3 regions of the Lysinibacillus sp. FSL P4-0201 genome follow, and region 2 is predicted to be linked to each of the others. Evidence: a T-box and tRNA genes for the amino acid it is inferred to sense, from the RefSeq annotation. Region 2 holds a T-box; the other regions hold tRNA genes.
The links. The T-box of region 2 lies ahead of tyrS (tyrosine--tRNA ligase). A T-box ahead of a tRNA ligase gene usually reads a tRNA of that ligase, here a tRNA-Tyr.
Positions count from the first base shown of each region.

Region 1: it has a tRNA-Tyr gene. The T-box ahead of tyrS (tyrosine--tRNA ligase) is inferred to sense a tRNA for this amino acid. The anticodon was not compared.
Region 3: it has a tRNA-Tyr gene. The T-box ahead of tyrS (tyrosine--tRNA ligase) is inferred to sense a tRNA for this amino acid. The anticodon was not compared.

Region 1 covers NZ_CP151995.1:274,041-283,960, reverse strand. Annotated here, with positions in the region: gene MKY76_RS01380 (hypothetical protein) at 1-139, opposite strand, end outside; gene MKY76_RS01375 (nitric oxide synthase oxygenase) at 189-1,235, opposite strand; tRNA gene MKY76_RS01370 (tRNA-Glu) at 1,806-1,877, opposite strand; tRNA gene MKY76_RS01365 (tRNA-Asn) at 1,879-1,955, opposite strand; tRNA gene MKY76_RS01360 (tRNA-Ile) at 1,962-2,035, opposite strand; tRNA gene MKY76_RS01355 (tRNA-Gly) at 2,040-2,113, opposite strand; tRNA gene MKY76_RS01350 (tRNA-Phe) at 2,119-2,194, opposite strand; tRNA gene MKY76_RS01345 (tRNA-Ser) at 2,201-2,293, opposite strand; tRNA gene MKY76_RS01340 (tRNA-Ala) at 2,307-2,382, opposite strand; tRNA gene MKY76_RS01335 (tRNA-Pro) at 2,398-2,474, opposite strand; tRNA gene MKY76_RS01330 (tRNA-Arg) at 2,490-2,566, opposite strand; tRNA gene MKY76_RS01325 (tRNA-Lys) at 2,585-2,657, opposite strand; tRNA gene MKY76_RS01320 (tRNA-Gln) at 2,671-2,745, opposite strand; tRNA gene MKY76_RS01315 (tRNA-His) at 2,755-2,830, opposite strand; tRNA gene MKY76_RS01310 (tRNA-Trp) at 2,879-2,952, opposite strand; tRNA gene MKY76_RS01305 (tRNA-Tyr) at 2,957-3,040, opposite strand; tRNA gene MKY76_RS01300 (tRNA-Thr) at 3,048-3,123, opposite strand; tRNA gene MKY76_RS01295 (tRNA-Asp) at 3,132-3,207, opposite strand; tRNA gene MKY76_RS01290 (tRNA-Val) at 3,212-3,287, opposite strand; rRNA gene rrf (5S ribosomal RNA) at 3,299-3,414, opposite strand; rRNA gene MKY76_RS01280 (23S ribosomal RNA) at 3,485-6,412, opposite strand; rRNA gene MKY76_RS01275 (16S ribosomal RNA) at 6,595-8,146, opposite strand; gene MKY76_RS01270 (SLC13 family permease) at 8,535-9,920, opposite strand, start outside.
Region 2 covers NZ_CP151995.1:2,998,404-3,008,323, forward strand. Annotated here, with positions in the region: gene comGA (competence type IV pilus ATPase ComGA) at 1-127, opposite strand, end outside; gene MKY76_RS15085 (helix-turn-helix domain-containing protein) at 455-1,165, shown strand; gene MKY76_RS15090 (DUF2626 family protein) at 1,283-1,525, shown strand; gene MKY76_RS15095 (MBL fold metallo-hydrolase) at 1,601-2,245, opposite strand; gene MKY76_RS15100 (DUF2759 domain-containing protein) at 2,415-2,594, shown strand; gene tyrS (tyrosine--tRNA ligase) at 2,650-3,864, opposite strand; T-box leader at 4,006-4,247, opposite strand; gene MKY76_RS15110 (LTA synthase family protein) at 4,502-6,397, opposite strand; gene MKY76_RS15115 (YqgQ family protein) at 6,678-6,887, opposite strand; gene MKY76_RS15120 (5-formyltetrahydrofolate cyclo-ligase) at 6,880-7,473, opposite strand; gene rpmG (50S ribosomal protein L33) at 7,586-7,735, opposite strand; gene MKY76_RS15130 (hypothetical protein) at 7,886-8,338, shown strand; gene MKY76_RS15135 (hypothetical protein) at 8,342-8,824, shown strand; gene MKY76_RS15140 (aminodeoxychorismate/anthranilate synthase component II) at 8,871-9,443, opposite strand; gene trpE (anthranilate synthase component I) at 9,440-9,920, opposite strand, start outside.
Region 3 covers NZ_CP151995.1:3,936,380-3,946,299, reverse strand. Annotated here, with positions in the region: gene perR (peroxide-responsive transcriptional repressor PerR) at 51-494, shown strand; gene MKY76_RS19950 (YgzB family protein) at 517-867, opposite strand; gene MKY76_RS19945 (nucleotidyltransferase-like protein) at 1,017-1,904, shown strand; rRNA gene MKY76_RS19940 (16S ribosomal RNA) at 2,252-3,803, shown strand; rRNA gene MKY76_RS19935 (23S ribosomal RNA) at 3,985-6,912, shown strand; rRNA gene rrf (5S ribosomal RNA) at 7,025-7,140, shown strand; tRNA gene MKY76_RS19925 (tRNA-Asn) at 7,157-7,233, shown strand; tRNA gene MKY76_RS19920 (tRNA-Ser) at 7,239-7,330, shown strand; tRNA gene MKY76_RS19915 (tRNA-Glu) at 7,355-7,429, shown strand; tRNA gene MKY76_RS19910 (tRNA-Val) at 7,445-7,520, shown strand; tRNA gene MKY76_RS19905 (tRNA-Met) at 7,547-7,621, shown strand; tRNA gene MKY76_RS19900 (tRNA-Asp) at 7,625-7,700, shown strand; tRNA gene MKY76_RS19895 (tRNA-Phe) at 7,716-7,788, shown strand; tRNA gene MKY76_RS19890 (tRNA-Thr) at 7,801-7,876, shown strand; tRNA gene MKY76_RS19885 (tRNA-Tyr) at 7,886-7,969, shown strand; tRNA gene MKY76_RS19880 (tRNA-Trp) at 7,983-8,056, shown strand; tRNA gene MKY76_RS19875 (tRNA-His) at 8,069-8,144, shown strand; tRNA gene MKY76_RS19870 (tRNA-His) at 8,180-8,255, shown strand; tRNA gene MKY76_RS19865 (tRNA-Gln) at 8,260-8,334, shown strand; tRNA gene MKY76_RS19860 (tRNA-Gly) at 8,340-8,414, shown strand; tRNA gene MKY76_RS19855 (tRNA-Cys) at 8,423-8,496, shown strand; tRNA gene MKY76_RS19850 (tRNA-Leu) at 8,544-8,624, shown strand; gene MKY76_RS19845 (S-layer homology domain-containing protein) at 9,265-9,920, shown strand, end outside.

The DNA.
Region 1 (9,920 bases), 1.9 Mb from region 2:
ACAGTGTTCCTTGATGTTCAATTAATTCAGCTAGCTGTGTGTATTGCTCCTGTTCTATCAGCTTAGGAATGGCTGTACCTCTACCATAAGGTGTCGTCAATTGTCTCCATGGGATATTGGGAATTTGCTGATCTAACATAGTAAGCCCTCTCTCATCAAAAGTATCGAAAGTAAACAATTCTTTTACACTAATAGCATGGTTTTTGATAAAAATAATTTGGTGTATGATAAATATTTACATAGGGTTTATGGAATATATGAGTTGTGGCAGGGGAAAGTGGTGGGATTAACCATGTCCAGTTGCCTGTAACTTCTCTTCCTGTTGATTTTTCTGCCTCCTCAAACAATTTAAACTGCTGAGCTGCTGTATGATGATCAACAATGCTCACACCATCTTCTTTAAATGAGTGAAGAACAGCAATATTAAGTTCTACTAAAGCACGATCACGCCAAAGAGACGCTTGTTTGGTTGTATCAAGATTAAAAATCTCTGCAATTGCAGGTAACATATTATAACGATCATGATCTGCTAAATTTCGTGCACCAATCTCTGTTCCCATATACCAGCCGTTAAATGGAGCTGCTTGAAAATCAATTCCAGCCATTTGAAAACGCATACTCGAAATAATAGGTACGGCATACCACTTCATTCCTAATTTCTCCATATCGATTGACTCTGGATGACGGATTGAGACCTCTACTATATTTTCTTCAGGAATTACAAACATTTGAGGAGCACGATTATCCACCTGTATAACGAGTGGTAATACATCAAAATCAGTTCCTTTACCTCTCCATCCTAACGACTCACACACTTTTGTAAATTTAATGGACTGTGAATCTCCAATAATGCCTGCATCTGTTTCATAGCCTGCATAACGAATTAGTTGATGATTCCAAATCCGTACTCTATCTGAAGCAAACACTGTTATAGTTGGACGAATTTTCCCATGATTTGTCGCATAATCAATATGTTCTAGTAATTTTTGAAAAATAGCCTTTTCATCTAAAACATCACGTGCATCTACCACATGCAGTGACTGCCAAAACAGACGTCCAATACACTTATTGCTATTTCGCCATGCCACCCGTGCGCCAAAAACTAGCTCCTCTGTTGTTGGGTGATATTCACCTGCATCCTTAACTGCCTGTAATCTATTCTTTAACCAAAGTTCTGATTCATTTTGTTCTGTCTGATATAGACTTAAAAATTGCTGTATCTCCTGTATATTCATATCGATTCCTCCACTTATCCTCATATTAGAGGAACAAAACAACAAGCACCATGAAAATAGTAATTGAAAAAACATACATATTTTATATATGAAATAGTTTGTTCATATTTACTCTATAGACTCTCTTTCGTAAGAGAATGTAAGGGAGAAAGATATTAATTATTATAAAAAGGCTACAGTAGTCATGTAGCCTTTTTCAGGGGGTTGTAGAACAAAGAAATCAATAGAATTTTTGTAAATGGTGAAAAAGCTATTCGTTCTGGGCTACTTACTTGCTGCTGGTGCTTCGCTTTCGCATAGAGCAGAACCAGTTTCACAAATTCTCTGGGCAGGATTTCGCCTGTATCGCTATACTAGAGAAGTCAAGCAGCCTTCACAAAAGTATTGACCATGGAAGTGTACGTGGTAAGTGAAACGGTTTATAGGAGCCCATAGTAAGATGCTAGGGGAATGAAATTCAGTCCCTCACCTTGCAAATAGATCTTTTTCTGCTATTGCATTATCTTTTATCGTTTAACGAACAGGAGAATAGAAAAAAGCATGTAACACACATCTGTGCTACATGCTTGATGACCCGTACGGGATTCGAACCCGTGTTACCGCCGTGAAAGGGCGGTGTCTTAACCACTTGACCAACGGGCCGTGGCTCCGAAGGCAGGACTCGAACCTGCGACAACCTGATTAACAGTCAGGTGCTACTACCAACTGAGCTACTTCGGAATAATATGGGCCTAAATGGACTCGAACCATCGACCTCACGCTTATCAGGCGTGCGCTCTAACCAGCTGAGCTATAGGCCCATTTTGGAGCGGGTGATGAGAATCGAACTCACGACATCAGCTTGGAAGGCTGAGGTTTTACCATTAAACTACACCCGCAATAATGGTGGGTCAGGACGGAATCGAACCGCCGACACTTAGAGCTTCAATCTAATGCTCTACCAACTGAGCTACTGACCCGAAAAATGGAGGAGGTAGAGGGATTCGAACCCCCGCGCGGTGTTACCCGCCTGTCGGTTTTCAAGACCGATCCCTTCAGCCAGACTTGGGTATACCTCCAAAAATATTACAATGGTGGAGCCTAGCGGGATCGAACCGCTGACCTCCTGCGTGCAAGGCAGGCGCTCTCCCAGCTGAGCTAAGGCCCCATTTATCATGAAAGATGGTCGGAATGACAGGATTCGAACCTACGACCCCTTGGTCCCAAACCAAGTGCTCTACCAAGCTGAGCTACATTCCGTAAACATGATTTTATTGGCGCGCCCGACAGGAGTCGAACCCATAACCTTCTGATCCGTAGTCAGACGCTCTATCCAATTGAGCTACGGGCGCATGTTAATTAAAAAATGATGAGCCATGAAGGACTCGAACCTTCGACCCTCTGATTAAAAGTCAGATGCTCTACCAACTGAGCTAATGGCTCGTGAAATTAAAAATGGCTGGGGTACTAGGATTCGAACCTAGGCATGACGGAATCAAAATCCGTTGCCTTACCGCCTGGCTATACCCCAATTTTAAAATGGGGCGACTGATGGGAATCGAACCCACGAATGTCGGAACCACAATCCGATGCGTTAACCACTTCGCCACAATCGCCACTATATAGATTATATTAGCTGTATTATGAACGAGTACCTCAATACCTGGCAGGGGCAGTAGGAATCGAACCCACACCAAAGGTTTTGGAGACCTCTATTCTACCGTTGAACTATGCCCCTAAAATGGTGGAGGGGGACGGATTCGAACCGCCGAACCCTAAGGAGCGGATTTACAGTCCGCCGCGTTTAGCCACTTCGCTACCCCTCCAAGGGAATGGTGCCGGCGATAGGAGTCGAACCCACGACCTACTGATTACAAGTCAGTTGCTCTACCAACTGAGCTACACCGGCAATAATAATGGCGGTCCCGACCGGGATCGAACCGGCGATCTCCTGCGTGACAGGCAGGCATGTTAACCGCTACACCACGGGACCAAAATGGTGGAGGATGACGGGCTCGAACCGCCGACCCCCTGCTTGTAAGGCAGGTGCTCTCCCAGCTGAGCTAATCCTCCACAAAAAATAAGCGAAGCGACGTCCTACTCTCACAGGGGGAAGCCCCCAACTACCATCGGCGCTAAAGAGCTTAACTTCCGTGTTCGGTATGGGAACGGGTGTGACCTCTTTGCCATCATCACTAGACTTTGTATTTAATTGAAAGATTTGCTCTTTCAAAACTGGATAAACGATACATTGAATGTTTCAAACTTTTTTGGTTAAGTCCTCGATCGATTAGTATTCGTCAGCTCCATGTGTCACCACACTTCCACCTCGAACCTATCTACCTCATCGTCTTTGAGGGATCTTACTTACTTGCGTAATGGGAAATCTCATCTTGAGGGGGGCTTCATGCTTAGATGCTTTCAGCACTTATCCCGTCCACACATAGCTACCCAGCGATGCCTTTGGCAAGACAACTGGTACACCAGCGGTGTGTCCATCCCGGTCCTCTCGTACTAAGGACAGCTCCTCTCAAATTTCCTACGCCCACGACGGATAGGGACCGAACTGTCTCACGACGTTCTGAACCCAGCTCGCGTACCGCTTTAATGGGCGAACAGCCCAACCCTTGGGACCGACTACAGCCCCAGGATGCGATGAGCCGACATCGAGGTGCCAAACCTCCCCGTCGATGTGGACTCTTGGGGGAGATAAGCCTGTTATCCCCGGGGTAGCTTTTATCCGTTGAGCGATGGCCCTTCCATGCGGAACCACCGGATCACTAAGCCCGTCTTTCGACCCTGCTCGACTTGTAGGTCTCGCAGTCAAGCTCCCTTGTGCCTTTACACTCTACGAATGATTTCCAACCATTCTGAGGGAACCTTTGGGCGCCTCCGTTACCTTTTAGGAGGCGACCGCCCCAGTCAAACTGTCCGCCTGACACTGTCTCCTGCCCCGCTAAGGGGCATGGGTTAGAATTTCAATACAACCAGGGTAGTATCCCACCGACGCCTCCTTCGAAGCTGGCGCTCCGAGATCTCTGGCTCCTACCTATCCTGTACAAGTTGTACCAAAATTCAATATCAGGCTACAGTAAAGCTCCACGGGGTCTTTCCGTCCTGTCGCGGGTAACCTGCATCTTCACAGGTACTATAATTTCACCGAGTCTCTCGTTGAGACAGTGCCCAGATCGTTACGCCTTTCGTGCGGGTCGGAACTTACCCGACAAGGAATTTCGCTACCTTAGGACCGTTATAGTTACGGCCGCCGTTTACTGGGGCTTCAATTCGCAGCTTCGCTTGCGCTAACCACTCCTCTTAACCTTCCAGCACCGGGCAGGCGTCAGCCCCTATACGTCACCTTACGGTTTTGCAGAGACCTGTGTTTTTGCTAAACAGTCGCCTGGGCCTATTCACTGCGGCTCTCATGCGCTTGCACGCTCAAGAGCACCCCTTCTCCCGAAGTTACGGGGTCATTTTGCCGAGTTCCTTAACGAGAGTTCTCTCGCACACCTTAGGATTCTCTCCTCGACTACCTGTGTCGGTTTGCGGTACGGGCACCTCTCACCTCGATAGAGGCTTTTCTTGGCAGTGTGAAATCAGGAACTTCGTCCATACGGACTCGCCATCACAGCTCAACGTTACAGTGTGCGGATTTGCCTACACACACGCCTTACTGCTTGGACGCGCACAACCAACGGCGCGCTTACCCTATCCTACTGCGTCCCCCCATTTCTCAAACGGTGAGGAGGTGGTACAGGAATATCAACCTGTTGTCCATCGCCTACGCCTATCGGCCTCGGCTTAGGTCCCGACTAACCCTGAGCGGACGAGCCTTCCTCAGGAAACCTTAGTCATACGGTGGACGGGATTCTCACCCGTCTTTCGCTACTCATACCGGCATTCTCACTTCTAAGCGCTCCACCAGTCCTTCCGATCTGACTTCAACGCACTTAGAACGCTCTCCTACCACTGACATCGTAGATGTCAATCCACAGCTTCGGTGAATCGTTTAGCCCCGATACATTTTCGGCGCAGCGTCACTCGACCAGTGAGCTATTACGCACTCTTTAAATGATGGCTGCTTCTAAGCCAACATCCTGGTTGTCTGTGCAACGCCACATCCTTTTCCACTTAACGATTACTTTGGGACCTTAGCTGGTGGTCTGGGCTGTTTCCCTTTTGACTACGGATCTTATCACTCGCAGTCTGACTCCCGTGTATAAATATCTGGCATTCGGAGTTTGTCTGAATTCGGTAAACCGGGATGGCCCCCTAGTCCAAACAGTGCTCTACCTCCAGTATTCTCATCACGAGGCTAGCCCTAAAGCTATTTCGGAGAGAACCAGCTATCTCCAAGTTCGATTGGAATTTCTCCGCTACCCACACCTCATCCCCGCACTTTTCAACGTGCGTGGGTTCGGGCCTCCAGTAAGTGTTACCTCACCTTCACCCTGGACATGGGTAGATCACCTGGTTTCGGGTCTACGACCACGTACTATTTCGCCCTATTCAGACTCGCTTTCGCTGCGGCTCCGCCTTCTAAAGCTTAACCTTGCACGTAATCGTAACTCGCCGGTTCATTCTACAAAAGGCACGCTATCACCCATTAACGGGCTCTAACTACTTGTAGGCACACGGTTTCAGGATCTCTTTCACTCCCCTTCCGGGGTGCTTTTCACCTTTCCCTCACGGTACTGGTTCACTATCGGTCACTAGGTAGTATTTAGCCTTGGGAGATGGTCCTCCCGGATTCCGACGGAATTTCACGTGTTCCGCCGTACTCAGGATCCACTCAGGAGAGAACGAACTTTCGACTACAGGGCTTTTACCTGCTCTGGCGGACCTTTCCAAGTCGCTTCATCTAACTCGCTCTTTTGTAACTCCGTATAGAGTGTCCTACAACCCCAAGAGGCAAGCCTCTTGGTTTGGGCTCTTCCCGTTTCGCTCGCCGCTACTCAGGGAATCGATTTTTCTTTCTCTTCCTCCAGGTACTTAGATGTTTCAGTTCCCTGGGTCTGCCTTCAAGACGCTATGTATTCACGTCAAGATACTACGCGATTAAACGTAGTGGGTTCCCCCATTCGGAAATCTCCGGATCAAAGCTCACTTACAGCTCCCCGAAGCATATCGGTGTTAGTGCCGTCCTTCTTCGGCTCCTAGTGCCAAGGCATTCGCCGTGCGCCCTTAATAACTTAACCAAGTTATTAAGCCTATAAAAAAACTTAAAAAATAAATGTGTTTGTTACAATTTCAATGTCGTTTTATCCAGTTTTCAAAGAACAAGTTTTGAAGTGTTTCATTCAGATAGAATGAACCTTCAAAACTGAACGCAAAACGTAATCTTACAAACCCAAGGTTTGTATTCCGAAATAATCCTTAGAAAGGAGGTGATCCAGCCGCACCTTCCGATACGGCTACCTTGTTACGACTTCACCCCAATCATCTATCCCACCTTCGGCGGCTGGCTCCAAAAGGTTACCTCACCGACTTCGGGTGTTACAAACTCTCGTGGTGTGACGGGCGGTGTGTACAAGGCCCGGGAACGTATTCACCGCGGCATGCTGATCCGCGATTACTAGCGATTCCGGCTTCATGTAGGCGAGTTGCAGCCTACAATCCGAACTGAGAACGACTTTATCGGATTAGCTCCCTCTCGCGAGTTGGCAACCGTTTGTATCGTCCATTGTAGCACGTGTGTAGCCCAGGTCATAAGGGGCATGATGATTTGACGTCATCCCCACCTTCCTCCGGTTTGTCACCGGCAGTCACCTTAGAGTGCCCAACTAAATGATGGCAACTAAGATCAAGGGTTGCGCTCGTTGCGGGACTTAACCCAACATCTCACGACACGAGCTGACGACAACCATGCACCACCTGTCACCGTTGCCCCCGAAGGGGAAACTATATCTCTACAGTGGTCAACGGGATGTCAAGACCTGGTAAGGTTCTTCGCGTTGCTTCGAATTAAACCACATGCTCCACCGCTTGTGCGGGCCCCCGTCAATTCCTTTGAGTTTCAGTCTTGCGACCGTACTCCCCAGGCGGAGTGCTTAATGCGTTAGCTGCAGCACTAAGGGGCGGAAACCCCCTAACACTTAGCACTCATCGTTTACGGCGTGGACTACCAGGGTATCTAATCCTGTTTGCTCCCCACGCTTTCGCGCCTCAGCGTCAGTTACAGACCAGAAAGTCGCCTTCGCCACTGGTGTTCCTCCAAATCTCTACGCATTTCACCGCTACACTTGGAATTCCACTTTCCTCTTCTGCACTCAAGTCCCCCAGTTTCCAATGACCCTCCACGGTTGAGCCGTGGGCTTTCACATCAGACTTAAAGGACCGCCTGCGCGCGCTTTACGCCCAATAATTCCGGACAACGCTTGCCACCTACGTATTACCGCGGCTGCTGGCACGTAGTTAGCCGTGGCTTTCTAATAAGGTACCGTCAAGGTACAGCCAGTTACTACTGTACTTGTTCTTCCCTTACAACAGAGTTTTACGATCCGAAAACCTTCTTCACTCACGCGGCGTTGCTCCATCAGGCTTTCGCCCATTGTGGAAGATTCCCTACTGCTGCCTCCCGTAGGAGTCTGGGCCGTGTCTCAGTCCCAGTGTGGCCGATCACCCTCTCAGGTCGGCTACGCATCGTCGCCTTGGTGAGCCGTTACCTCACCAACTAGCTAATGCGCCGCGGGCCCATCCTATAGCGACAGCCGAAACCGTCTTTCAGTCTTTCACCATGAAGCAAAAGAGATTATTCGGTATTAGCCCCGGTTTCCCGGAGTTATCCCAAACTATAGGGTAGGTTGCCCACGTGTTACTCACCCGTCCGCCGCTAACGTCAAAGGAGCAAGCTCCTTTTCTGTTCGCTCGACTTGCATGTATTAGGCACGCCGCCAGCGTTCGTCCTGAGCCAGGATCAAACTCTCCATAAAAGAAATTTGATTAGCTCAAATTTTGCTGGCATCATGTTTGATGTCCAAAATTTTTGTTTTGTTCACTAGCAAAACTAGCTACTTAAAACTTTATTGATTACGTTTTGCTTGTTCAGTTTTCAAGGTTCATGTTTTGCTTTATTTTAGCGTGTCACCCTGGCGACTTGTATAATACTACACCCTTATTTTTAAAAGGTCAACACTTTTTAATAAAAAACTTTATTATTTTTATTACCAGAGTAAAACTTCCTATATTAATAACTATAAAATCTATTCACAAGCTAGTTCAATATTAGACCATGAACTAGAAAATAATTTTATCATAATTTCCTACAAAAAAATAATAGATCTTTTAAAAAACAAAAAACTCGGTAAAGAAACCGAGTTTTTAAAATGGGAAAAAGAACGGGATGGCTATCATCATCACAATAAACATAACAAGCTGTAACGGAACCCCTATTCTTACGAAATCCATAAATTTATAGCCCCCCGCCGTCATTACCAGTGCATTCGTAGGGGAAGCAATTGGCGTAGCAAATGCCATACTTGCTGCAACTGCGACTGCAATCATAAATGTTGTGGGACTAACCTCCATTGCAATGGCTGCACTCATTGCAATGGGTGCAAACAATACAGCAGTTGCCGTATTACTAATAAATTGACCGAAAATAGCTGTCAAAATATAAACTCCTATGAGTACACCGTATGGTCCGAAACCACCTAAAGCATTAATAATACCATCAGATAAAATGGTCATGCCCCCTGTTTTTTCTAACGCTGTCGCCATTGGTAACATGGCAGCCACTAACACAATACTTTCAAAATTCATATTGCTATAGGCATCTTCCATGTTTCTCAAGCAGCCTGTTAAAATCATAAGTACAGCACCAATCATCACAGAAATGACAGCAGGGAAAACTTCAAATGCCATCAAAATAATCATGAATAACATAATAATCCCCGCAATTCCAGCTTTGCCTGTAGCTGCTGCCACACTTGCGTGTTCTTTCGGCTGTCCTACAACCACGACATCTTGCGTTTCTCTTGCTAACAAAAGAATTTCATCCCATGCTCCCTGTACTAATATTGCGTCCCCAAATTTTAATTTGTGAGACACCATATCCTGAAGCTTGTAACCACCCTTACGATTAATACCAATGATATTTAGATTGTATTTTTCCCGGAACCCAAGGGAACTAACCGTTTCATTGATAAAGCTCGAATTTGGGGTAAGCAATACCTCTGCAATACCCAGATGCTTCGATACTAATTCATCGGCTTCTCCTTCAACTAATCCTTGCATCTCAAGATGATAATCCTCAACAAAACGCCGAATATCCTCTATTTCTCCTTGAACATATAACTCATCCTTGGCATGAATGACACTAGTTGGTCCTGCCATTTCTTGATAAGTCATCGGTAGTAAATTAATGCCCTCCTGTGATTTCCGATGAATTTTCATCATACAAAGCATATACTTAGCTGGTAGTTTTAATTCCGCTAACGATGTTTCAATAATAGGTGACTCCTCAGGAACGGAGATTTTAAATAGACGATTATTTAAATCATATTGTTTAATAATTTTTTTCGGTGAAAGTTTATAGCCTTCATTAGTCTGTGTACGGTTTTGATCCTTTGGTAATAAAATATTTCTTACAAGTACTAAATAGGAAATGCCAGCAATCATCCCCACGATACCAATAGGAGTTACTTCAAAAAAGCCAAGTTTGTTATAGCCTCGATCAACCAATAACTGACTGACAATTAAATTGGT
Region 2 (9,920 bases):
ATTTTCGAAAATAGATCCGATACTTTATGTTTCCTGGAACTAGCAATAAATCGGATGCTCCAAAATGATAGGCCTTTAGTAAAAGTTGCTCACATTTTTGTTCAACAACTGTTTCAAAATTCTGCATATATGCACCTCTCTTTTAGTTCATTCGAATATGACCGCTCTATTCGTTATTTCCTAGTATAAGGAGGAACTCGCCACGAGAAAAGCCCTTTTCAGAAAATAAAAATTTATAAGTTAATTTTCTGCCAATAATGTTTTTTGCTATAAAAATGTGGATAAAGTGCAATTTTCCACTAAAAAAGAATATAAATACATGAAAAAATTAATATTTATGCCGAAATGAACTGTATCTTTTTCAATAATACAATATAATAGTATCAACATGATTATTTTCCTAACACTTGGTAGACGAACATAATTTTTATAATTAATTAAAGAGGTGAAGCTCATGATCCATCCATTAAAAATTACTAGTACACTAGCGGATGAAACAAGATACTCTATTTATGAGTACATATTGCAAGAGAAAAAAACAGTTACTGTACAACATATTGCTGATAAATTCGGTATCCATCCAAACGTTGCTCGACTTCATTTAACGAAGCTTTCAGAAATAAATATTATTACAGCTGACTATGTAAAAACAGGTAAAGGTGGCAGACCTGGACGTGTTTATAAAGCTTCAGAAAAAGGCGTATCTCTTACTTTTCCAAGACGTGATGAAGATCGTTTATTAAAATGGACGATACAATTAATTGAAGACTTTGGTCCATCTGCATTAACAAAGTGCCAGGAAATTAGCTACCAAGACGGCTACCAGCAAATGAAAAATTATATGAGTGCTGAATTGACATTAAGTAATTCTCTTTCCTTCGATGAAAAACTTCAGCTATTAACGGACAATGCCGCTTTAATTGGCTATATTCCACAGATTCAACAAACTGAGCAAGGAAAAAAAGTTATCTTCTCCATCTTCAATTGTCCATTCCAGGAGCAACTGACAGCCTATTCTGAAATTGTTTGTTCATTACATGAATCCTATTTAAAAGGGCAATTAGATGCATTGTTTACGAACAATGAATTTGTGCAAATGGAAAGTATGATACATAATTGCGATTTATGTAAATATGAAATAAACGTGACAGAAATCGATAGCTAGATTAAAAATCCATTTGTTTGTCACAAACATGGAGAAGTTCCAGTTTACAGACACCTTTCATATCATTTATAATGAGTAAGAGATTATTGTGTCGTGGGCAAAAGGAGGGGAAATTTCATGGATAATATGTATAAAGTTATGGCATTCTGGACAGGTATTTTTGCCGTTATGTTCTACCTTGGAGGTATGAACGAGGTATCGCTATTATTCTTAGGTAATACAGGTTTATTCTTATTATTAGGCTTCTTAAACCTTTCAGAACGTATGTACATGTACATTTTCGGAGCATATTTAACTGTATTCTTCGCTGGCTTCACGTACTATACAACATTCATTCACGTACCTGGTGGCGGTCATTAATACAAACAAAATCGCGTATCTCACTTTCGGTGAGATACGCTTTTTTATGTGCTAAAACAGTTTATTATCCATGTTTTAAAATCCATTTAAAAAAGGATTTGTCTCCATTTCTGCGCCTACCGTTGTATAATTACCGTGTCCAGGATAGATAATAGTATCCTCAGGTAATGTCAACAGTTTATTATGGATAGATTCCAATAAAATTTTGGTTGATCCCCCTAATAGATCTGTACGTCCTACACCTTGTTCAAATAACGTATCTCCCACGATGGCAAAACCGTCGTTTTCAAAGATATAAGAAATACTCCCCGGTGAATGCCCAGGTGTAAAAACAGCTTGAAACACAAAATTACTTATTTCAATTTGCTGTTCTTTTTTGATAATTGTATCTTGCGCTGGTGCAGCTACCCTATAATCTGGTAATGCAGGATATTTACTAGAGCCATTCTTCGTTGGATCTGCTAGCCAACTAACTTCCTTTTCATGAATCCATACAGGAACGTCAAATACCTCACGCACTGCATCTACTGACCCTATATGATCAAAATGGGCATGTGTTAAAAAGATAGCAAGAGGTTTTAAGCCGTTGCTACGGATTGTTTTAATTAGACGCTCCGCCTCTTCACCTGGATCAAATACGATACATTCTTTTTCTTTATTCGATACGATATAGCAATTCGTTTGGACGGGACCAAGAGAATAACTTCGTACGTTCATCATAGTTATCACCTCAACTTCCTATTATACAGGCTTTGCCACAATTTGACGATAAATGTTCATAGTTTACAGTATTTTAGTCCTCGACAAAAACAAGTAGAACGTTTACAATTAAGGAGGAATATTGTTTGCGACATTCATTTTCTGATGTCGAAAGGAGTGTCTATTTTTAATGAACTTATTAATGGTTATTTTTGGTCTAGTAGCGATTTTAGCTGTATTTGGTACATTCCAAGCAATTAAAGAAAAGAACCTATTAAGCGTTGTTTTCAACTTATTAAGTGCTGCTGTATTCGGATGGTTCGTCATCATGACGATTGTTCACAGCGGTTACCCACCAAAATTACACTAAAATTCAGACAGAAAAAGAGCAGTCTCTTCGGAGATTGCTCTTTTTTTGTCTATTATTACTTATTGAATTGAAGAAACCGCTTCTTGCCGATTTGTAGTACATCATTATTCATTAATACTTGTGATATGTCATCCATCGCCATTTTTTCTCCATTCAAGGATACTCCTTTTTGCTTGATTAACCTCAAAAACTCACTCTTACTTTGAATAAAACCCATTGTCACTAGTTGTGGAATGATATCCACGATTCTTTCCTTATCAATTTCTAAGAGCAGTATAGGAATGTTTTTTGGTATTTCCTTTTTTTGAAATGCTGCTTCAAAATAAGCTCTTGCTTCCTCCACTGCTGTAGATCCATGGTATAAAGCCGTTATAATTTCTGCTAATAGGAATTTCAAATCGCGGGGATTCTCTCCCTTTTGTAGTCTATCTTGAATAGCCTGCACTTGTAGTGGATGCTCATCTGTTGCTAATTCGAAATATTTGATAATTAAAGTATCTGGTACTTCCATCACCTTTTTAAACATAATCTCAGGTGCTTCATTGATGCCAATATAATTACCTAAACTCTTACTCATTTTTTCAATACCATCTAACCCCTCTAGTAAGGGCATAAAAATAGCAATTTGTTTTTCTAATCCTCCATGCTTTTGTAAGGTGCGTCCCATTAAAATATTGAACGTCTGATCCGTTCCACCTAACTCTATATCTGCCTCAAGTTCTACTGAATCATATGCTTGCATAAGTGGGTAGAAAAACTCATGTATACCAATTGGGATGTGCTGTTGGTAACGTTTCTGAAAATCTTCGCGCTCTAGAAGTCGAGCAACAGATGTTGTGGCTGCTAGCTTGATGACTTCTTCAAAGGACAGCTTCGCTAACCATTCACTATTAAAACGAACCGTTGTCTTGTTCGGATCTAGTACTTTAAAAATTTGCTCACAATAAGTTTGGGCGTTTTTCTTCACTATATCGTCATTTAAGGCTATTCGCCCCTTAGCTTTACCTGTAGGATCGCCAATTCGTCCTGTAAAATCACCGATAACAATAACTGCATGATGGCCTAAATCTTGCATTTGCTTGATTTTCCGTAGAACAACCGCATGACCTAAATGAATATCTGGTGCGGACGGATCGAGCCCTAGCTTAATCGTTAAAGGTCGCTGTTCTTTATACGATCGCTCTAATTTTTCAAATAAATCCTGTTCATCAACGATCTTGTTAGCACCCTTCTTGATAATCGCTATTTGCTCCTTTGGTGTTAAAAACATACGAAACATCTCCTTGTAATATTAAATATTAATATTGCAAGTTCTATAAGAGTAAATGGGGTACCGATTTTGTTTACAAGGCTTTAATAGCTTTACACGTTTTGGCTTAGAAGGCATAAAAAAAACGCCTTTAGGAAATTCCTAAAGGACGTAGATAAACGTGTTACCACCTTTTTTCGAGAGCTATTCACATAGCTCTCCTCAACAAGTACAGCCATAGCGATACTTTTGCAATGATTACGGATGCAACCCCGTCGTAGCCTACTATAGTTTCGGTACGCAGCTCCAAGATGTATTCACTTTAATATCCCCTTGCGCCTCTCAACAACCGGCTACTCTCTGTCAGTTCCATTAAAGTTACTCGTTCTTTTCGATGCCTTTCACTCTTATACTCCGAAATGCGAAAAACAAATCTTCGTTATGCAGATATTTACACTTATTATAATCATATCTTGCTATTTGTCAATAAAAAGAAATGTTCAATAAAGTGTATTGACGTTGCATAGTGTTGTAAAACATTGCGAAAAGTGTTTTCTTTAGCATAGGATTCACAAAAAAATTTTATGAATAGTGCTTGAGACTAATTCTTTTTTATCAGCAATAAAAAGAGAGATCCCTATACGAGATCTCTCTTTGATTATTTAACTGAATCCTGCTTTAAATTACCTGTTTTTTCGTCATAGAAGCGAAGTAAGTCTCCATTAATGATGGCATCAGAATTTTCTAGCTCCATTGTAGCACGATCAGCATAAGACTGACATGGCTCACCATCTATTTCTTCGCCAGTTGCTTTGTCATAGCAAGCTTCACCAGCATAGACGTATTTATCTGTAATAAAACGTCCATCACGGAAGACTACAAAGTCCTCATGCTCTGGAGAAAATAAATCTGCCCCCATTTGCATATCTTTTGACGTTTCAACGCCAAGAAGGTGTAAGATCGTTGGACGTAAATCCATTTGTCCTGAAATCTCAGTCATTTCTTTTCCATCGCCAGCTCCTGGGATGTGGATGAATAAAGGTACTTCTTGAAGCATTGCATTATCCATTGGTGTAATTTGATCTTTTCCTAAATATTGTGCCATTGCTTTATTATGGTTCTCAGAAATACCATAGTGATCCCCATACATCACAATAATAGAATTATCATAGACACCTTGATCTTTTAACTGTTGGAAGAAGTCTTTTAAAGCCTCATCCATATAACGTACTGTTTGGAAGTAACGATTTAATGTACCTGAATTTGAATCATATTCAGGAATCATAATATCTTCTGGATCCAATGTAAATGGATAATGGTTCGTTAAAGTAATAAGTCTAGAGTAGAATGGCTGAGGCATATCTTTCATTAAAGCAGCTGATTGCTCTAAGAATGGAACATCTTTCATTCCCCAGTTTACAGCTTGCCCCTCTTCCACAGTATATGAATCTATATCGTAGAATTTATTAATTTTTAACGATTGATACATCATGTCACGATTCCAGAATGATTTATTATTAGGGTGCATGACATTTGTAAAGTATCCATTTTCTCCAAGGCGTTCAGCCATTGAATTATACGTATTTCCACCATGCGTGAAGAATACAGCACCTCGACCTAAACCAAACAGTGAGTTTTCAACAATAAACTCCGAGTCAGATGTTTTTCCTAACCCTGTTTGGTGATAGAAGTTACTGAAATAATACGTATCTTTATCTTTTGTTAAAGAGTTTAAGAATGGCGTAATTTCATGACCATTCATGTCATTATTAATGACAAAGTTTTGTAATGACTCCATCGATACCACAATCAGGTTACGACCTTTATATTTCCCAAACATCTCTGGATTTACAGCAGCCTGATTAGAACGTATATAGTTGTTCACTTCTACTAGTTCACTACCATCGGCTAACGCACGTTGTGCAGATGATTTAGATTGAATATAAATGTCATACAAGTGGTAATTGTACGTTCCAATGTTTTTTACTAATAATTCGCGGTCAAAACTACGTGTTAGTAATTGTGGACGCTCAGTTTCTGCTAAGCCTAAATTTAAGAATGTCATTGCTATTGCAAGCACAAAGAATGCACGACGGAATTCAATATTCACTTTAAATGCATCTTTCATTTTTGGTAAAAATTTATTCGCTAAGATTAAGATAACGACATCAACGAAATATAATACATCCCAAGGCTCAACAATGGCTGCTACTGATGTTCCTAAGTCACTAAAGTTACTTGTTTGGAATAATACTGGTAGCGTAATAAAATCATTGTAGAATCGATAGAACGCTACATTTCCGTATAAAACAATGGACAAAATAACGCTGACCGTAATCAAATAACGATTTCTAGCTTTTGCTGATTTAAAGAATAGTGATAAACCATACGTAAATAGCAAGAAGCTTAATGGATTAATAAATAAAATAAATTGTTGCATTGCATTTTCAATTTTCATTTCAAAGCTTGTGTGGTAAACAATGACCGTTTTGATCCAAGTTGCTATAATTGCTAGTATCATAAATGAATGTTTAGGCCACTTTATTGATTTCATTCCTAACATCCTCCCTACTTCCTTACAAAAAAATAATAATTATTTACATTTTGTTACGGAAACAAAATATATCTTAATCCTTTTTTAACAGATAATCAACACATATCTTAGGGAAAATTTTTTCTCCCTGCTCTTTCTATGCACCAGATATCTATATATACGTTTTGCATTGTAAAAAGTTTCGTAAAAACATAAAAACAGCGGAAACCCACTGTTTTTAAGAATATTACATACATGTTACATTAATTTTACAATACCCAATTACATTATATTTCAAACATTACTTTTTATGCTCTTCCATACGAAGTCTTGTTGTTTCTTGTCGAATAAGCAGTAGAGCCATTTGATAATCTTTTATATCTAGTACATTCGCTTTATAGAGCTCACGTATTTCATCCTCCATCAACATCAAATCGCCAATAGGATCACGTGTATAAATATAGGTACCATATGTTTTCAAGAGTTCATAAATATCTAGCATTTTATCCATTTTCATTCGCTCCTCGTTGTGCAACACAGTCAATACGTTTTGTGGGCGTCACAATGATATCTACTGGGCAATCATGTGCTTCAGTAGGAACACAATCAATGATTTGCTCATCAAAGAGCAGCGACATCAGCTTACCCTTATTATAGTTTAATACATAGCGGTCATAATAACCACCGCCATAGCCGATTCGATAACCGTATGGATCAAAAACAACGCCTGGTACAACAATGATATCCATCTCATTTGCGTCAACAAACTCACTTTTTGCTGGAATGGGCTCACGCAAATGCATATATACAGTTTCAAGCTGTGCAAATGATTCAATGGAATAAAATGACATTTCTCTTGTTTTTGGGTGACATTTAGGAACTGCGACCTTTTTACCTAGTTTCCATAATTCCTCAATTATAAGAATTGTGTCGACTTCTGGCTTATTTGAAATGGTCATGCCAATTGTATTTGCTTCTATTATATATGGTTCCTGTAGCACCTTGTTTAACACAGCTAATGATTGACGATGATAGTCTTCATCCGTCATAGTTGCAAGGGCTTGGCGTACCGTGTTTCGTAAAGTTGTTTTATCCATCTAGGCTACCTCCTATATCGTAAAACTTCATATCCTCCTGGAATTGTTACATTGAATGATGTGATAAAATGTAGAAAGCCAAAACCACTTGTGGTTTTGGCTTAATGAGCGATTACTTAGTTTCACGGTGAAGAGTGTATTTCTTCTCGCGAGAGCAATATTTTTTAAGTTCAAGACGCTCTGGATTGTTACGCTTGTTCTTTTTAGAAATGTAGTTACGTTCGCCGCAATCTGTGCAAGCTAAAGTAATATTTACGCGCATCATTAACCCTCCCACTCTATATCAAGAATTTAAATTTGAGCATGATTTATACGACTAACCTATTATAACATAAACTGAAAAAAAATCTACCTTCATTTCATATTAAGTTTGCATATGGTAAAATATCTTATAATTACATACTACATTGAGGTGAAACTATTGGATTTATCCATCGTATTAATGAGTATTGGCATTTTTCTGATCATCGTTTCGTTCTTTTTCAAAAATAGCTCGAAAAAAATCGAACAAGATGTCGAAGAATTATCTATCTCCATCTTCCAAGAAACGAATAATTTAAAACGTCGCCTTAAGATTGTGGAGGAAGAACTTTTACTAGAGCCAGAGTTCCAAGTGAAATCAAAATCAAGTATCCCTCCAAAAGGTCAAGATCCTAAAGTGCACCAAGTCATGCAGGCCGTTCAACAGGCTGCACAGAGTTCAAAAGTTGGACAAACAACAGCACCAGCAAAACCGATTCATCAAATTATTATTAGTCAGGTACTTGAATTAAATAAACAGGGTCTTTCTGTAGCAGATATTAGTATTCGCTCAAATTTAACAGAAGAGCAAGTTCGGCAAGTGATTGCAAACGGGGGGCGTTGATTGATGAATAAGTCTGCCATTCGTGCATTTGGTATAGCCATTTTTCTTGTTGGGGCATTGCTTGCACTAGCAAACCGCTTCGATGTAAATATTGGTCTTCCTACTAAGGAATTTTCCAATCAACAACAGGTAAAAGAACTACAAAACAAATTAAGTAAGGCCAATCAGGAAATTGCCTCGTTAAAGGATCAATTAAAGCAAGTACATACGACTGAAAAAACTTCTACAACAGATGCATCTGAACAAGCTGATGAAGAAGCAGATACAGATGTAACAACGATGTCTCTGCAAATCTATAGTGGTATCACACCCTATAGTGTGGCCCAAAAACTTGAAGACGGTGGCATTATTACCAATAGTGTTGAAATGGAGTTACTACTCGCTAACCCTAAATATGCTAGAAGCTTACAAATCGGCTCCTATGAAGTCAATTCTGCCATGACTTTAGAAGAAATAGCTAATTTAATTACAGGTAAGAAACAATAACATAAAAAGCTGTCGCCCATTCATATATGAGGCGACAGCTTTTTTATTACGCTATACTTTCTAGAAAGGCTTGCATCATCATACTACCTTCTTTTGTGCCGATTGATTCAGGATGAAACTGCAGCCCATAAAGTGGATATTCTTTATGTTGAATGGCCATGATTTCTCCGTCATCACCCGCTGTGGCGAGTATTTTAAAATCCTTGTGTAAAGTTTGTTCTTCAATAATAAGTGAATGATATCGCATAACCTCGGTATCCCCATCTAATTGGGCAAATAAACCTGTTTGCTCGTATTGTAATGGGGACAGCTTTCCATGCATAATATTTTTTGCCTGTACTATATTTGCGCCAAAAGCCTGACCTATCGATTGGTGCCCAAGACATATACCTAAAATAGGGAATTTTTTACAGAGTTCCTTGATGACCTCTATCGTTATCCCTGCTTCATTTGGCGTTCCTGGCCCTGGTGATAAAATGATGGCTTCTGGCGACAGTTTTTGAATTTCTTCTATAGTAATGGCATCATTCCGTACGACCTTGACGCTTTTTCCAAGCATACTGATTTGCTGAAATAAATTATAGGTAAAAGAATCGTAGTTATCTATGATTAAAATCATTTTTTTACCTCCAATAGGGCACGTGCCTTATTCAGTGTTTCTTCATATTCTGACAATGGAATCGAATCATAAACAATACCTGCTCCTGCCTGTACATGTGCCTTTTGATCCTTAATGAGCATCGTGCGAATCGCGAGGGCCAAGTCCATATCACCAGTTGTCGAAATATAGCCTACTGCTCCTGCATACACCCCACGCTTTACTGGTTCTAATTCATTAATCAATTGCATGGCCCGAATTTTTGGTGCCCCTGACACTGTACCAGCAGGTAAACAAGCACGAAGTACATCCAGTACATGGAGGTCATCTCGCAATTCGGCAATAACCTCAGATACCATATGCATCACATATTTATAGCGCTCAATTTTCATGTATTTGGTTAGCTTGACAGAACCCACTTTTGCAATACGTCCAAGATCATTGCGACCTAAATCCACTAACATACGGTGTTCAGCTATTTCCTTGCTATCCACTAAT
Region 3 (9,920 bases), 940 kb from region 2:
TATTTATAACAATTATAAATTAATAATACTTATGGAAGAGGTGCATGACGATGTCTGCAACGCATTTACAAGATGCACTGGACACGTTGAAAACAACTGGTGTACGTATTACTCCTCAGCGTCATGCTATTTTGGAATATCTAATTCAATCAATGGCACATCCTACTGCCGATGAAATTTATAAAGCTCTTGAGGGTAAGTTCCCTAATATGAGTGTAGCGACTGTTTATAACAACCTGCGTGTATTTCGTGAAGTAGGTCTTGTGAAAGAGCTAACTTACGGGGATGCTTCAAGTCGCTTTGATTTCGTGACAAACGATCATTACCATATGATTTGTGAATGCTGTGGTAAGATCGTCGATTTCCATTATCCTGGACTCGACGAAATAGAGCATTTTGCATCACAGGTAACAGGCTTTGATGTGCATTCGCATCGCTTAGAGATATACGGCACTTGTCCATCATGTAAAGTTGCTACTGCTAAAGTACAATAAAAATCCTAGCTCTTAAAAAGGGCTAGGATTTTTTTGTTTTATTATAGGATTGATCGAACTCTTTACCTTCTAGAGTAGGATCAAGTGTTAATGGCTCATTGCAGTACATGCACATATCTACTCGGCCTAAAACCTTTGTATGTTTATGGCAATTAGGACACTCTACTTGAATAGCTCTTGTTGACAGTAATCCGATCCACGCATATACAACTGTGCTACCGATAATACAAAGAACACCTAGTGACATGAAAATTAAAACTAATATCGGGCTGTTTTTAAAGAAAATGCCTCCGTACATGACAATAAAACCAAAAAAGATTAGTGCTAATGCGAATGAACGAATTTTATTAATTTTACTTTTATAAGGTTTCATATTTCATCTTGCCTCCCAATCTAAAATCTACTATAACATATAAGGGCAAAGTATTTTAGCTTTGAACTGAATGAAAGAAGGAATACTTTTAGAGTATGTCGAATTTTTAACGGAACAAAACAACCTATATGAATAAAGGAGGGCTGAACATGGAGCAAGTACTGCGTCCGATATATCAAGAACGTGCGAGTCAGTCGAATACATTAGGCGTAATTTTAGTGGAAAAGCGTGAAGAACAAAGTAACGTTACAGATACATTTGATACGGTTTTACTCATTATCGTAAAAGAAGCAGAGCAACCAGTCTTTTCAAAACATTACTTATATGAAGGAAATAAAATCGCTCTACATACTGTTACGGAGAAATTAATTCGAAAATGGTTACTCATCGGTTCAAATAGAAAGGTTGTTGATTGGATATTCTTCGGTAGAGTATTATTTGATCGGAATGAATTTCTGCATAAACTAAAAATAGAATTGCAGGAATTTCCGTATAGTGGTCGTAAAATTAAAACAGGTATTCAATTTTCAAAGTTAATTCGTCGCTATTTGGAGGGGAAAGAATACTTTGATAAAGGAAGTTACTTAGATGCTTATAATCACGTTGTGGATTCCCTACATCATCTAGGCCGCCTATCTATTATCGATAGTGGCCTGTATCCTGAAGTAACTGTTTGGGCACAGGTGAAAAAAATCGAGCCAGCCATCTATAAGCTGTATGAAGAGCTAGTGACAAGTAATGAGCCAATAGAAAAGCGCTTAGAATTGTTGTTTTTAGCAAGTGAGTTTTTAATCCACTCTCGTACACGAGATGGAGCACAGCATATATTAGAAGTCATGCAAACAAAAGAAATGTGGACTATTCAGGAATTACATGATCATCATGAACTTGTTAACTACTCAGTGGATTTAGAAGTGTTTGTTGAGTATCTAGTGGATAAAGGCTATATTCAAATTGAACCCATTGCAGCGAAAAATGATAGGATATTTCACCGTCATTACAAGGTAAATAAAGATGCTCTAGAAATGGGACAATGACTGTAGTATGCTTGTAATCGAGGTATCTAAAAAATACCTCGATATTTTTTTAGAAAAGTAGTTGACGAATAATATCTTAGTATTGTATTATATTAATTGTCGCTAAGACATAAACGAATAACTCAGAAAAACACAAAAAACTTTTTTAAAAAGTTGTTGACATGTTTTGAGTGAGATGTTAATATAAAGAAGTCGCTGAAAAACGACTTAAATAATGAACCTTGAAAACTGAACAAACAAAACGTAATCAATAAAGTTTTAAGTAGCTAGTTTTGCTAGTGAACAAAACAAAAATTTTGGACATCAAACATGATGCCAGCAAAACAATTTGAGCTAATCAAATTTCTTTTATGGAGAGTTTGATCCTGGCTCAGGACGAACGCTGGCGGCGTGCCTAATACATGCAAGTCGAGCGAACAGAAAAGGAGCTTGCTCCTTTGACGTTAGCGGCGGACGGGTGAGTAACACGTGGGCAACCTACCCTATAGTTTGGGATAACTCCGGGAAACCGGGGCTAATACCGAATAATCTCTTTTGCTTCATGGTGAAAGACTGAAAGACGGTTTCGGCTGTCGCTATAGGATGGGCCCGCGGCGCATTAGCTAGTTGGTGAGGTAACGGCTCACCAAGGCGACGATGCGTAGCCGACCTGAGAGGGTGATCGGCCACACTGGGACTGAGACACGGCCCAGACTCCTACGGGAGGCAGCAGTAGGGAATCTTCCACAATGGGCGAAAGCCTGATGGAGCAACGCCGCGTGAGTGAAGAAGGTTTTCGGATCGTAAAACTCTGTTGTAAGGGAAGAACAAGTACAGTAGTAACTGGCTGTACCTTGACGGTACCTTATTAGAAAGCCACGGCTAACTACGTGCCAGCAGCCGCGGTAATACGTAGGTGGCAAGCGTTGTCCGGAATTATTGGGCGTAAAGCGCGCGCAGGCGGTCCTTTAAGTCTGATGTGAAAGCCCACGGCTCAACCGTGGAGGGTCATTGGAAACTGGGGGACTTGAGTGCAGAAGAGGAAAGTGGAATTCCAAGTGTAGCGGTGAAATGCGTAGAGATTTGGAGGAACACCAGTGGCGAAGGCGACTTTCTGGTCTGTAACTGACGCTGAGGCGCGAAAGCGTGGGGAGCAAACAGGATTAGATACCCTGGTAGTCCACGCCGTAAACGATGAGTGCTAAGTGTTAGGGGGTTTCCGCCCCTTAGTGCTGCAGCTAACGCATTAAGCACTCCGCCTGGGGAGTACGGTCGCAAGACTGAAACTCAAAGGAATTGACGGGGGCCCGCACAAGCGGTGGAGCATGTGGTTTAATTCGAAGCAACGCGAAGAACCTTACCAGGTCTTGACATCCCGTTGACCACTGTAGAGATATAGTTTCCCCTTCGGGGGCAACGGTGACAGGTGGTGCATGGTTGTCGTCAGCTCGTGTCGTGAGATGTTGGGTTAAGTCCCGCAACGAGCGCAACCCTTGATCTTAGTTGCCATCATTTAGTTGGGCACTCTAAGGTGACTGCCGGTGACAAACCGGAGGAAGGTGGGGATGACGTCAAATCATCATGCCCCTTATGACCTGGGCTACACACGTGCTACAATGGACGATACAAACGGTTGCCAACTCGCGAGAGGGAGCTAATCCGATAAAGTCGTTCTCAGTTCGGATTGTAGGCTGCAACTCGCCTACATGAAGCCGGAATCGCTAGTAATCGCGGATCAGCATGCCGCGGTGAATACGTTCCCGGGCCTTGTACACACCGCCCGTCACACCACGAGAGTTTGTAACACCCGAAGTCGGTGAGGTAACCTTTTGGAGCCAGCCGCCGAAGGTGGGATAGATGATTGGGGTGAAGTCGTAACAAGGTAGCCGTATCGGAAGGTGCGGCTGGATCACCTCCTTTCTAAGGATTATTTCGGAATACAAACCTTGGGTTTGTAAGATTACGTTTTGCGTTCAGTTTTGAAGGTTCATTCTATCTGAATGAAACACTTCAAAACTTGTTCTTTGAAAACTGGATAAAACGACATTGAAATTGTAACAAACACATTTATTTTTTAAGTTTTTTATAGGCTTAATAACTTGGTTAAGTTATTAAGGGCGCACGGCGAATGCCTTGGCACTAGGAGCCGAAGAAGGACGGCACTAACACCGATATGCTTCGGGGAGCTGTAAGTGAGCTTTGATCCGGAGATTTCCGAATGGGGGAACCCACTACGTTTAATCGCGTAGTATCTTGACGTGAATACATAGCGTCTTGAAGGCAGACCCAGGGAACTGAAACATCTAAGTACCTGGAGGAAGAGAAAGAAAAATCGATTCCCTGAGTAGCGGCGAGCGAAACGGGAAGAGCCCAAACCAAGAGGCTTGCCTCTTGGGGTTGTAGGACACTCTATACGGAGTTACAAAAGAGCGAGTTAGATGAAGCGACTTGGAAAGGTCCGCCAGAGCAGGTAAAAGCCCTGTAGTCGAAAGTTCGTTCTCTCCTGAGTGGATCCTGAGTACGGCGGAACACGTGAAATTCCGTCGGAATCCGGGAGGACCATCTCCCAAGGCTAAATACTACCTAGTGACCGATAGTGAACCAGTACCGTGAGGGAAAGGTGAAAAGCACCCCGGAAGGGGAGTGAAAGAGATCCTGAAACCGTGTGCCTACAAGTAGTTAGAGCCCGTTAATGGGTGATAGCGTGCCTTTTGTAGAATGAACCGGCGAGTTACGATTACGTGCGAGGTTAAGCTTTAGAAGGCGGAGCCGCAGCGAAAGCGAGTCTGAATAGGGCGAAATAGTACGTGGTCGTAGACCCGAAACCAGGTGATCTACCCATGTCCAGGGTGAAGGTGAGGTAACACTTACTGGAGGCCCGAACCCACGCACGTTGAAAAGTGCGGGGATGAGGTGTGGGTAGCGGAGAAATTCCAATCGAACTTGGAGATAGCTGGTTCTCTCCGAAATAGCTTTAGGGCTAGCCTCGTGATGAGAATACTGGAGGTAGAGCACTGTTTGGACTAGGGGGCCATCCCGGTTTACCGAATTCAGACAAACTCCGAATGCCAGATATTTATACACGGGAGTCAGACTGCGAGTGATAAGATCCGTAGTCAAAAGGGAAACAGCCCAGACCACCAGCTAAGGTCCCAAAGTAATCGTTAAGTGGAAAAGGATGTGGCGTTGCACAGACAACCAGGATGTTGGCTTAGAAGCAGCCATCATTTAAAGAGTGCGTAATAGCTCACTGGTCGAGTGACGCTGCGCCGAAAATGTATCGGGGCTAAACGATTCACCGAAGCTGTGGATTGACATCTACGATGTCAGTGGTAGGAGAGCGTTCTAAGTGCGTTGAAGTCAGATCGGAAGGACTGGTGGAGCGCTTAGAAGTGAGAATGCCGGTATGAGTAGCGAAAGACGGGTGAGAATCCCGTCCACCGTATGACTAAGGTTTCCTGAGGAAGGCTCGTCCGCTCAGGGTTAGTCGGGACCTAAGCCGAGGCCGATAGGCGTAGGCGATGGACAACAGGTTGATATTCCTGTACCACCTCCTCACCGTTTGAGAAATGGGGGGACGCAGTAGGATAGGGTAAGCGCGCCGTTGGTTGTGCGCGTCCAAGCAGTAAGGCGTGTGTGTAGGCAAATCCGCACACTGTAACGTTGAGCTGTGATGGCGAGTCCGTATGGACGAAGTTCCTGATTTCACACTGCCAAGAAAAGCCTCTATCGAGGTGAGAGGTGCCCGTACCGCAAACCGACACAGGTAGTCGAGGAGAGAATCCTAAGGTGTGCGAGAGAACTCTCGTTAAGGAACTCGGCAAAATGACCCCGTAACTTCGGGAGAAGGGGTGCTCTTGAGCGTGCAAGCGCATGAGAGCCGCAGTGAATAGGCCCAGGCGACTGTTTAGCAAAAACACAGGTCTCTGCAAAACCGTAAGGTGACGTATAGGGGCTGACGCCTGCCCGGTGCTGGAAGGTTAAGAGGAGTGGTTAGCGCAAGCGAAGCTGCGAATTGAAGCCCCAGTAAACGGCGGCCGTAACTATAACGGTCCTAAGGTAGCGAAATTCCTTGTCGGGTAAGTTCCGACCCGCACGAAAGGCGTAACGATCTGGGCACTGTCTCAACGAGAGACTCGGTGAAATTATAGTACCTGTGAAGATGCAGGTTACCCGCGACAGGACGGAAAGACCCCGTGGAGCTTTACTGTAGCCTGATATTGAATTTTGGTACAACTTGTACAGGATAGGTAGGAGCCAGAGATCTCGGAGCGCCAGCTTCGAAGGAGGCGTCGGTGGGATACTACCCTGGTTGTATTGAAATTCTAACCCATGCCCCTTAGCGGGGCAGGAGACAGTGTCAGGCGGACAGTTTGACTGGGGCGGTCGCCTCCTAAAAGGTAACGGAGGCGCCCAAAGGTTCCCTCAGAATGGTTGGAAATCATTCGTAGAGTGTAAAGGCACAAGGGAGCTTGACTGCGAGACCTACAAGTCGAGCAGGGTCGAAAGACGGGCTTAGTGATCCGGTGGTTCCGCATGGAAGGGCCATCGCTCAACGGATAAAAGCTACCCCGGGGATAACAGGCTTATCTCCCCCAAGAGTCCACATCGACGGGGAGGTTTGGCACCTCGATGTCGGCTCATCGCATCCTGGGGCTGTAGTCGGTCCCAAGGGTTGGGCTGTTCGCCCATTAAAGCGGTACGCGAGCTGGGTTCAGAACGTCGTGAGACAGTTCGGTCCCTATCCGTCGTGGGCGTAGGAAATTTGAGAGGAGCTGTCCTTAGTACGAGAGGACCGGGATGGACACACCGCTGGTGTACCAGTTGTCTTGCCAAAGGCATCGCTGGGTAGCTATGTGTGGACGGGATAAGTGCTGAAAGCATCTAAGCATGAAGCCCCCCTCAAGATGAGATTTCCCATTACGCAAGTAAGTAAGATCCCTCAAAGACGATGAGGTAGATAGGTTCGAGGTGGAAGTGTGGTGACACATGGAGCTGACGAATACTAATCGATCGAGGACTTAACCAAAAAAGTTTGAAACATTCAATGCACCGTTTATCCAGTTTTGAAAGAATAAAATATTAGAATATACTTGTAATTTTTATAAGATATGTTATAATAAGTATTGTCTTTCAAATAGTCTAGTGATGATGGCAAAGAGGTCACACCCGTTCCCATACCGAACACGGAAGTTAAGCTCTTTAGCGCCGATGGTAGTTGGGGGCTTCCCCCTGTGAGAGTAGGACGTCGCTAGGCTATATACTAAAATTATTCCGAAGTAGCTCAGTTGGTAGTAGCACCTGACTGTTAATCAGGTTGTCGCAGGTTCGAGTCCTGCCTTCGGAGCCATTCTTGGAGAGTTGTCCGAGTGGCCGAAGGAGCACGATTGGAAATCGTGTAGGCGGTTAACACTGTCTCAAGGGTTCAAATCCCTTACTCTCCGCCAGCACTTTGATGTGTTCCAAACGATGGCCCCTTGGTCAAGTGGTTAAGACACCGCCCTTTCACGGCGGTAACACGGGTTCGAATCCCGTAGGGGTCACCAATTCAATACCCAGATGGAGGATTAGCTCAGCTGGGAGAGCATCTGCCTTACAAGCAGAGGGTCGGCGGTTCGAGCCCGTCATCCTCCACCATTATTTTAACAATATTATAGTATTATCGCGGGGTGGAGCAGTGGTAGCTCGTCGGGCTCATAACCCGAAGGTCGTTGGTTCAAATCCAGCCCCCGCAACCAAATGGTCCCGTGGTGTAGCGGTTAACATGCCTGCCTGTCACGCAGGAGATCGCCGGTTCGATCCCGGTCGGGACCGCCATTTATTTTAAAATATGGGTCAGTAGCTCAGTTGGTAGAGCATTAGATTGAAGCTCTAAGTGTCGGCGGTTCGATTCCGTCCTGACCCATCTTATTTTTTTGCCGGTTTAGCTCAGCAGGTAGAGCAACTGACTTGTAATCAGTAGGTCGTGGGTTCGATTCCTATAGCCGGCACCAGATATTCCCGGAGGGGTAGCGAAGTGGCTAAACGCGGCGGACTGTAAATCCGCTCCTTAGGGTTCGGCGGTTCGAATCCGTCCCCCTCCACCAGTTTTATTATTTTAGGGGCATAGTTCAACGGTAGAATAGAGGTCTCCAAAACCTTTGGTGTGGGTTCGATTCCTACTGCCCCTGCCAATTAATTTTATGGCGATTGTGGCGAAGTGGTTAACGCACCGGATTGTGGTTCCGGCATTCGTGGGTTCGATTCCCATCAGTCGCCCCATCTCATATAAAATTAATAAACATCATAATACAATGGCGATTGTGGCGAAGTGGTTAACGCACCGGATTGTGGTTCCGGCATTCGTGGGTTCGATTCCCATCAGTCGCCCCATTGTTGGGGTATAGCCAAGCGGTAAGGCAACGGATTTTGATTCCGTCATGCCTAGGTTCGAATCCTAGTACCCCAGCCATTTTTGCGGAAGTAGTTCAGTGGTAGAACACCACCTTGCCAAGGTGGGGGTCGCGAGTTCGAACCTCGTCTTCCGCTCCATGTATGACGGCGGCATAGCCAAGTGGTAAGGCACGGGTCTGCAACACCCTTATCACCGGTTCAAATCCGGTTGCCGCCTCCATATTTTAACTGTTAATCGGTTTATCCGATTTTTTTTATCTCCATTATGCCGGTGTGGCGGAATTGGCAGACGCGCACGACTCAAAATCGTGTTCCTTTGGAGTGTCGGTTCGACCCCGACCACCGGTATCAATTACAACGAAGAATCCTTGATATATCAGGGGTTCTTTTTTTGTTGTAAAAAATTATAGAAAGTATATAAACATAGATAAAGGAGCGGGGGACTGAATGGGTCATATTTTTGCCTTTACAGCAGCTATATTTTGCGCTGTATTAGCAAACTAAAGTTATTTAATATAATCTACCTTCATTATGGTAACGTTAACTGATAAATTAATGTGTACTTGCCTCTTAAAAGCAGAAAATGACAAGACAGAGTTTAGTTTCTTCCTTCACTTAGAAACAAGTGGCATTAAGATATGTTTTGTATCGATGAAACATGAAAACATCAATCACAACGTATGGGTCATGCATGAAGTTGAACTAAAATTTTTGTTCTATTAATTCAAAATTTATATATATTAATTTTACTATTTATTATAAAATATTTTTACCACATTTGTATGATAGGTAGACTAATTTCTCTAAAATGGAAAGTAAAAAAGGATATATCTAAAATATTTGGTAATAACTACCCAAAAACCATTGTGGAATTATAATAAGAAAGGGAGATATTCCAATTTAAAAAAATATGCAAAAAGATATATCGTAAATTACTATTTATTAGTAAATAAGTCACCATCAATAATGAGGGAAAGAATGTGAGATTATGAAAAAAAAGAATAAAAATTTTAACAAGATAATAGCATCTACAGTTACAGCATCTGTTGTGGTAGGTAGTTTAGTGACAGTGATACCAAATGCTAACGCAGCTGCAACTAAATTCAAAGATGTACAGTCAAATGCATACTTTTATGAAGCAGTAAATAGTTTACATGCACGTAATATTATAAGTGGCTATGAAGATGGTACTTTCCGTCCAAACGAACCTTTAACTCGCGCCCATGCTGCAAAAATCATCGCACTTGCATTAGATTTAGATACAACTAATATTAAGAACCCAGGATTTAAAGATGTCTCTGAAAAGCATAGTTTCTATAAATATATTGCTGCATTAGCCGATAAAGGAATTATTGTGGGATCTGAAGGTGAATACAGACCGAATGATCCTGTGACTCGTGCACAGATGGCAAAAATTATCTCATTAGCCTATGATTTAAAATCAGAAAATTCTCAACAAAAAATAAACTTTACAGATGTGAGTCAAGATGATTGGTTTAATAATTATGTTGGGGTATTGATTGAAAATGAAATCACATCCGGAACAACCCCAACAACATTTTCGCCTAATAAAAGTGTGACTCGTGGACAACTAGCAGCGTTAATTTACCGTAGTGAAAACAAAATAACACCTGTTCCTGTTCA